2 regions of the Streptomyces sp. NPDC048142 genome follow, and region 1 is predicted to be linked to the other one. Evidence: predicted binding sites of a transcription regulator. Region 1 holds the regulator's gene; the other holds the start of a gene.
The links. Region 1 encodes HrcA, which represses chaperone genes, less so after heat shock. Its sites were predicted from a motif close to TTNGCACTCNGNNNNNCNGAGTGCNAA; they were not measured.

Region 1 (4,210 bases):
CCTCCACATAGATCCGCCCGGCCCGCGCCACCCGGGCCCGCGCCCCGGGCACCGCCACCGAACCGGATGCCGTACGGGTGGGACGCACGGGACCGCCGGGGCCCGGCCGCACCAGCGTGACGACCTTGCCCTCCAGCAGGAAACCGCGCGGCTCCATCGGGAACACCCGGTGCTTGCCGAAGCGGTCCTCCAGGGTCACCGTCGGCCCCTGGGCCGTCTTCTCGCAGCGGATCACCGCCCCGCAGAAGCCGGTGGCGATCTCCTCCACGACCAGATCGGGTTCGGCGGGCACCTCGGGCACGGGGGCGGACCGCTTCCACGGCGGGGTCAGGTCCGGCTGGTAGCTGCGCATGGCTCGACGATATTCGCCGCGCCCGCCCGGGGCGTCGCGGACCCGGCCATGATCACCGGGACGCCCCGGTGACGACCCTGGATCACCCCGGAACGTTCCTATGTGGTCCAGAGGTCCCACCGGGGTTCACCTCTCGTCGAGGTCCACCTCGAACCGCTCCGCCAGCGACGCCCGCTGCGCCCGCACGAACGCCGCGTCCACCACGGCACCGTGCCCCGGTACGTACAGCGCGTCCTCGCCGCCCAGCGCCAGCAGCCTCTCCAGCGCGGCCGGCCAGCGCGAGGCGATCGCGTCCCGGCCCGCCTGCGGCTCGCCGGACTCCTCGACCAGGTCGCCGCAGAACACCACCGGAGGCTCGCCGTCCGTGCCCGGCACCAGCGCCGCGAGGTCATGGCCGCTGTGCCCGGGGCCCACGTTCGCCAGCAGCACCTGCCGGCCGCCGCCCAGGTCGAGCGTCCAGTCGCCGCACACCTCGTGGTGCGGGACCACCAGCGTGTCCACCGACCGGGCAGCCTCGTCCTCCGGGACCCCGTGACGCACCGACGAGGCGCACAGCTCCTCGGCCCCGTCCCGCAGCAGGGCCCCGACGCCCACCGCCCCGTACACCTGCGCCCCGGCGAACGCGGCCGTGCCCAGCACATGATCGAAATGCGGGTGACTCAGTGCGATATGCGTCACTCTCCGCCCGAGCAGCGCCTCGGCCTGCCGCCGCAGTTCCACGCCCTCGCGCAGCGTGGAGCCCGTGTCGTACAGCAGTACGCCGTCCGGCCCGGCGACCAGCGCGACGGTGGCGTCCCAGCCCGGGAGCCGCCGTCTGCCGATACCGTTGCCCAACCGCTCCCAGCCGAAGTCTTCCCAAGAGACGTCCATACCACGACGCTATCGGCAACGACCTGCGCGGTCTCGGGGGAGCGGGCCGGTCGCCCTTGCCCCGGCCCCACCCCACCCCCGTACACTGGCCGCGGGGATTGCTGGCACTCGAACGTACCGAGTGCCAGTCGGATACCGGAGAGATCCGGAGGAAAACAGCTGGAGGTGTGCGCGATGCTCAGCGAACGCAGACTCGAAGTGCTGCGCGCCATCGTCCAGGACTACGTCGGCACCGAGGAGCCCGTCGGCTCCAAGGCGCTGACCGAGCGGCACCGGCTGGGGGTCTCCCCGGCCACCGTCCGCAACGACATGGCGGTGCTGGAGGACGAGGGCTTCATCGCCCAGCCGCACACGAGCGCGGGCCGCATCCCCACCGACAAGGGGTACCGCCTCTTCGTCGACAGGCTCGCGGGCGTCAAGCCGCTGTCCTCACCCGAGCGCCGGGCCATCCAGAACTTCCTCGACGGCGCGGTCGACCTCGACGACGTGGTCGGCCGGACGGTGCGGCTGCTCGCGCAGCTGACCCGGCAGGTCGCCGTCGTGCAGTACCCCTCGCTGACCCGCTCGACGGTGCGGCACGTGGAACTGCTGGCGCTCGCCCCCGCCCGGCTGATGCTCGTCCTGATCACGGACACCGGCCGGGTCGAACAGCGTATGATCGACTGTCCTGCCCCGTTCGGCGAGGCATCGCTCGCGGATCTGCGGGCCCGGCTCAACAGCCGGGTCGTCGGACGCCGCTTCGCGGATGTCCCGCGGCTGGTGCAGGAGCTGCCGGAATCTTTCGACAGCGAGGACCGGGGGACGGTTTCCACGGTTCTTTCCACCCTCCTCGAAACCCTGGTCGAGGAGACGGAGGAGCGGCTGATGATCGGCGGCACCTCCAATCTCACCCGCTTCGGACACGACTTCCCGGTGATGATCCGGCCGGTGCTGGAAGCACTGGAGGAACAGGTCGTCCTGCTGAAGCTGCTCGGTGAGGCAACGGACTCCGGCATGACCGTACGAATCGGGCACGAGAACGCCCACGAGGGGCTCAACTCCACGTCCGTCGTCGCGGTCGGCTACGGTTCGGGCGACGAGGCAGTCGCCAAACTCGGCGTGGTCGGACCGACCCGCATGGACTACCCCGGAACGATGGGAGCGGTACGCGCAGTGGCACGTTACGTCGGACAGATCCTGGCGGAGTCGTAAGTGGCCACGGACTACTACGCCGTACTCGGCGTGCGCCGCGACGCATCTCAGGACGAGATCAAGAAGGCATTCCGTCGGCTCGCCCGCGAGCTGCACCCGGATGTCAACCCGGACCCGAAGACCCAGGAGCGGTTCAAGGAGATCAACGCCGCTTACGAGGTGCTGTCGGACCCGCAGAAGAAGCAGGTCTTCGACCTCGGCGGTGACCCGCTCTCCGCCAACGGCGGTGGCGGCGGTGGCGCGGGCGGTTTCGGAGCCGGCGGCTTCGGTAACTTCTCCGACATCATGGACGCGTTCTTCGGCAACGCCGCGCAGCGCGGGCCCCGCTCGCGGACCCGGCGCGGCCAGGACGCCATGATCCGGCTGGAGATCGACCTCAACGAGGCGGCCTTCGGCACCACCAAGGACATCCAGGTCGACACGGCCGTCGTCTGCAACACCTGCAGCGGCGAGGGCGCGGCCCCCGGCACCTCGGCCCAGACCTGTGACATGTGCCGCGGCCGCGGCGAGGTCTCGCAGGTCACCCGGTCCTTCCTGGGCCAGGTCATGACCTCGCGGCCCTGCCCGCAGTGCCAGGGCTTCGGCACGGTCGTGCCCACCCCCTGCCCGGAGTGCGCCGGCGACGGCCGCATCCGCTCCCGGCGCACGCTCACGGTCAAGATCCCCGCGGGCGTCGACAACGGCACCCGCATCCAGCTCGCCGGTGAGGGCGAGGTCGGCCCCGGCGGCGGCCCGCCCGGCGATCTGTACGTGGAGATCCACGAGCTGCCGCACGCCGTCTTCCAGCGGCGCGGCGACGACCTGCACTGTACGGTCACCATCCCCATGACGGCCGCGGCCCTCGGCACCAAGTGCCCGCTGGAGACGCTGGACGGCGTGGAGGAGATCGACATCCGGCCCGGCACCCAGTCCGGCCAGTCCGTGCCCCTGCACGGGCGCGGGATCACGCATCTGCGCGGTGGCGGCCGGGGCGACCTGATCGTGCACGTCGAGGTGATGACCCCCTCCAAGCTCGACGCGGAACAGGAGCGGCTGCTGCGGGAGTTCTCCAAGCTGCGCGGCGAGGAGCGGCCCCTGGGTCAGTTCCAGCCAGGTCAGCAGGGGCTCTTCTCCCGGCTGAAGGACGCGTTCAACGGTCGCTGAACCGCTTTCCCCCTTTCACCGCACCGCCCGCCGGTTCTGTACCGGCGGGCGGTGCTGCGTACAGCGGGAGAACCGGTCAGGCTGCCGGCTGGCTGATTCGGCTCCGTGCACGGGCACGTGGCACGATGCGGTCATGTCCTCCGAGTTGACCGATCTCTGCCGGTATCCGATCGTGCAGGCCCCGATGGCGGGCGGCGCGTCCGGACCCCAGCTCGCCGGGGCCGTCGCCGATGCCGGCGGGCTCGGATTCCTGGCCGCCGGGTACAAAACGGCGGACGGGATGTACAACGAGATCAAACAGCTGCGCCGGCTCACCGGCCGGCCGTTCGGCGTCAACCTCTTCATGCCGCAGCCCGTACTCGCCGACCCCAGCGCCGTCGAGGTCTACCGCCACCAGCTCGCGGGCGAGGCCGCCTGGTACGAGACCCCGCTCGGCGACCCGGACAGCAGCGGCGACGACGCTTACGAGGCGAAGGTCGCGATCCTGCTGGAGGACCCGGTTCCGGTCGTCTCCTTCGCCTTCGGCTGCCCCACCCGCGACACCCTCGACGCCTTCGCCAGGGCCGGGACGCACACCATCGTCACGGTCACCTCGGCCGAGGAGGCCCAGAGCGCCCAGTGGGCGGGCGCCGACACCGTCTGCGTCCAGGGCAT
Region 2 (4,210 bases), on a different contig from region 1:
AGCCGCCCGGCCACCGCCGCTCCCGCCACGCTGTCCGGCAGGACGACGAAGTAGTCACGCGGCTGGCCGGGCATCTTCACCTTTCGGAAGTTCTCACACAGTGCACAGTGCACAGGGGGCTGGGGGCTGAGGGCAGGGGCAAGGGGACAGGGGCAGGGGACAGACCGGCGGATCAGATGATGCGCCGGGTCCAGTACTCCTTGTACGAGCCGACGAAGTAGCCGGCGGTCTTCTTCGAAAAGTCGCCCTGCTTGAACAGCGACGGCTTCACATAAGCCTTCTTCTGCTGCTTCATGACACCTTCCCTTCTGTGCGGTTGACGACCGTTGTGCCCAACTGGCTTCTGCACAACTGACGTTATTCATGCGACTGGTGTTCATGATGTGAACACCAGAACCATCATGTCCCGCTGTCGATCCGGTACGCATGATTCCGACTTACCGTGCGAAGTTGGCTGGATAGCGCGAGCGGCGAGGCCAGCGGCGGGCCGTTCCGGGGTGCCTCCACCGGGGGCCCGGGGCACCGGCCGGTCGCCCTGCGCAGTCGCACACCGCTGAGGTACCGGCGAGCGGCGGACTGGACTCATGGCCGAATACGGTCACCCCCGCATCGCACGGTTCCAGTGAAAGGTGACGGGGTATCGGGAGACCGCTGGTGACAGGTAACAGGTCACACCGGAAACGCCACAGGGGCGGCACCCCCCGTGAAGGAGATACCGCCCCTGTGGGACGCACTGTGACGTACGGGAACGTACGCCGGACTTTCGATCAGCCGGAGGGCACCCGGGAGAACCCGGGGCCTCCGTGGCGGATCAGAAGTCCATGTCACCGCCCGGCATGCCGCCCGGGGCGGCCGCGCCGGCCTTCTCGGGCTTGTCGGCGATGACGGCCTCGGTGGTGAGGAAGAGCGCGGCGATGGACGCGGCGTTCTGCAGAGCGGAGCGCGTGACCTTCGCCGGGTCGATAATGCCCTCGGCGATCATGTCGACGTACTCGCCGGTCGCGGCGTTGAGGCCGTGACCGATCGGCAGGTTGCGGACCTTCTCCACGACGACGCCACCCTCAAGACCACCGTTGACGGCGATCTGCTTGAGCGGGGCCTCCAGCGCGAGCTTCACGGCGTTGGCGCCGGTCGCCTCGTCGCCCGTGAGGTCGAGCTTCTCGAAGACGGCCGAGGCCTGGAGCAGAGCCACGCCACCACCGGCGACGATGCCCTCCTCGACGGCGGCCTTGGCGTTGCGCACCGCGTCCTCGATGCGGTGCTTGCGCTCCTTGAGCTCCACCTCGGTGGCGGCGCCGGCCTTGATGACGGCCACGCCGCCGGCCAGCTTCGCCAGACGCTCCTGGAGCTTCTCGCGGTCGTAGTCCGAGTCGGAGTTCTCGATCTCGGCACGGATCTGGTTGACGCGACCCTGAACCTGGTCGCTGTCACCGGCACCGTCGACGATCGTGGTCTCGTCCTTGGTGATGACGACCTTGCGGGCACGGCCGAGCAGGTCCAGGCCGGCGTTCTCCAGCTTGAGACCGACCTCCTCGGAGATCACGGTGCCACCGGTGAGGATGGCGATGTCCGCGAGCATGGCCTTGCGGCGGTCGCCGAAGCCCGGAGCCTTGACGGCGACGGACTTGAACGTGCCCTTGATCTTGTTGACGACCAGGGTGGAGAGCGCCTCGCCCTCGACGTCCTCGGCGATGATCAGCAGCGGCTTGCCCGACTGCATGACCTTCTCCAGCAGCGGGATGAGGTCCTTGACGCTGGCGATCTTCGAGTTGACGATCAGGATGTACGGGTCGTCGAGCGACGCCTCCATACGCTCCATGTCGGTCGCGAAGTACGCCGAGATGTAGCCCTTGTCGAAGCGCATACCCTCGGTGAGCTCAAGCTCCAGACCGAAGGTCTGGGACTCCTCGACGGTGATGACGCCTTCCTTGCCGACCTTGTCCATCGCCTCGGCGATCTTGGCGCCGATCTCGGTGTCGGCGGCGGAGATGGAGGCGGTCGAAGCGATCTGCTCCTTGGTCTCCACGTCCTTGGCCTGCTCCAGCAGAGCGGCGGAGACGGCCTCGACGGCCTTCTCGATGCCCCGCTTGAGGGCCATCGGGTTGGCGCCTGCGGCGACGTTGCGCAGACCCTCGCGGACGAGAGCCTGAGCCAGAACGGTGGCGGTGGTCGTACCGTCGCCGGCGACGTCGTCCGTCTTCTTGGCGACCTCCTTGACCAGCTCCGCACCGATCTTCTCGTACGGGTCCTCGAGCTCGATCTCCTTGGCGATGGAAACACCATCGTTGGTGATCGTGGGCGCGCCCCACTTCTTCTCGAGGACGACGTTACGGCCCTTGGGGCCGAGGGTGACCTTGACGGCGTCGGCGAGCTGGTTCATCCCGCGCTCGAGACCGCGCCGTGCCTCCTCGTCGAACGCGATGATCTTGGCCATGTGAAGTGGTCCTCCCGGACAGGGGTGGATTTCTCCGGACCGAGAGGCGCCCGCGACGGACGGCCTGCCTGCGTGGTGGTTCCTTGCCCCACCACACCTGCGGGCCTCACCGGCCCGGTCCAAGTTTCTGTCACTCTCACCTGGAGAGTGCTAACGCCAATGATTAGCACTCGACCCCTGCGAGTGCAAGCGTCCCCGGTCGGATGTGGACAGCGGCGCGCCCCGGATGCGGACAGCGGCGCGCCTCGGACGTGGACAGCGGCGCGCTCCCCGGCCGGGGTCGCCCGGACGCACGCAGGGCCCGATCCCCTGATCCGGGGGCCGGGCCCTGCGTGCGTGCGTAGTGCCGTCGGACGACCGCGCCGAGCTCAGCCGACGGCGAGCTTGACCATGTCGGCCTGGGGCCCCTTCTGGCCCTGCGAGATCTCGAATTCAACTCGCTGACCCTCTTCGAGGGTGCGGTACCCGTCCATCTGGATCGCGCTGTAGTGGACGAAAACATCCGCACCACCGTCGACCGCGATGAAGCCGTACCCCTTCTCCGCGTTGAACCACTTGACGGTGCCCTGAGCCATGCCTAACTCCCCTATTACTGGCCCTTGCACGGGACCGCACTTCGCGGCCCCGGGTCGGAACTCACCCCCCGACAGGAGAGGGGTGCGCGGCGCCGCAGCGCGTCGACCGCGGCCGAATGTATCCGCCCAACTGCCCTCTGCAACAGGTCAATCGGACGAGAATTCTCGACGCAGAAGAACACGCGAATATGCGGGTTTGCTGAGATTACGGGCAAGTCGGGCCAGGCAAAGGGCACTTATGCCACAAGAGGTTCGCGCACTTTGGCTGCTTCTTATCGGAACCGGGCGCATTCTCATATGCGGGCGGCACGGGCAGCGGGTGGGGCTTCCCCAACTGTACCGTGCTCAACCATGCAGAATTGCCCCCTCCGCTTCTCTCGCGGAGGGGGCAACTGTGGTCACACAGAGGTGCGGTGGGGGCCGCCGCGGAGCGGCCCCGGGCGGTTCAGCAGCCGCCGGCGACCGCGGGGATGATCGAGACGCCCGCGCCGTCCGGCGTGGCCGCGTCCAGGCCGCCCTCGAAGCGCACGTCGTCGTCGTTGACGTACACGTTGACGAAGCGGCGCAGCTTGCCCTGGTCGTCCAGGACGCGGGCCGCGATGCCCGGGTGGTCCTTCTCCAGGGACTCGATGACCTCGGAGAGCCTGGCGCCCTCCGCCGGGACCTCGGCCTGGCCGCCCGTGTACGTACGGAGGATGGTGGGGATGCGGACCTTGACGCTCATGGTGGTGCCCTTCTTCCTTCGTTCTTGGGGTGGTCAGGCGGAGGCGAGGCCCGCGGTGCGGAACGCGTCCAGGCTCGGCTTGATGGTGGCCGTGGCCTGCGAGGTCGCGGCGACCGCGTCGAGCGTCTTGAGCCCGTCGCCGGTGTTCAGGACGACCGTGGTGAGCGTCGGGTCGATGACACCCGCCTCGATCAGCTTCTTCGTCACGCCGAGCGTCACACCGCCCGCCGTCTCGCCGAAGATGCCCTCGGTACGGGCCAGCAGCTTGATCGCGTCGACGACCTGCTCGTCGTTCACGTCCTCCACCGCGCCGCCGGTGCGGCGGGCGATGTCCAGGACGTACGGGCCGTCCGCCGGGTTGCCGATGGCCAGCGACTTGGCGATGGTGTTCGGCTTCTGGGGCCGTACGACGTCGTGACCGGCCTTGAAGGCGGCGGAGACCGGGGAGCAGCCCTCGGCCTGGGCGCCGAAGATCCT

Region 2: a site for HrcA is predicted at 2,598-2,624, ahead of groL (chaperonin GroEL). Genes of this name have one in related genera too.

Annotation. Positions count from the first base shown of each region.
Region 1 covers NZ_JBIDBC010000003.1:419,820-424,029, reverse strand. Annotated here, with positions in the region: gene ACGF2Y_RS06800 (DUF3097 domain-containing protein) at 1-352, opposite strand, end outside; gene ACGF2Y_RS06795 (MBL fold metallo-hydrolase) at 479-1,222, opposite strand; gene hrcA (heat-inducible transcriptional repressor HrcA) at 1,397-2,413, shown strand; gene dnaJ (molecular chaperone DnaJ) at 2,414-3,556, shown strand; gene ACGF2Y_RS06780 (nitronate monooxygenase) at 3,690-4,210, shown strand, end outside.
Region 2 covers NZ_JBIDBC010000012.1:24,018-28,227, reverse strand. Annotated here, with positions in the region: partial or broken gene ACGF2Y_RS17425 (asparagine synthase-related protein) at 1-74, opposite strand, end outside; gene ACGF2Y_RS17420 (keywimysin-related RiPP) at 173-295, opposite strand; gene groL (chaperonin GroEL) at 812-2,434, opposite strand; gene ACGF2Y_RS17410 (cold-shock protein) at 2,803-3,009, opposite strand; gene ACGF2Y_RS17405 (MoaD/ThiS family protein) at 3,455-3,733, opposite strand; gene thrC (threonine synthase) at 3,767-4,210, opposite strand, start outside.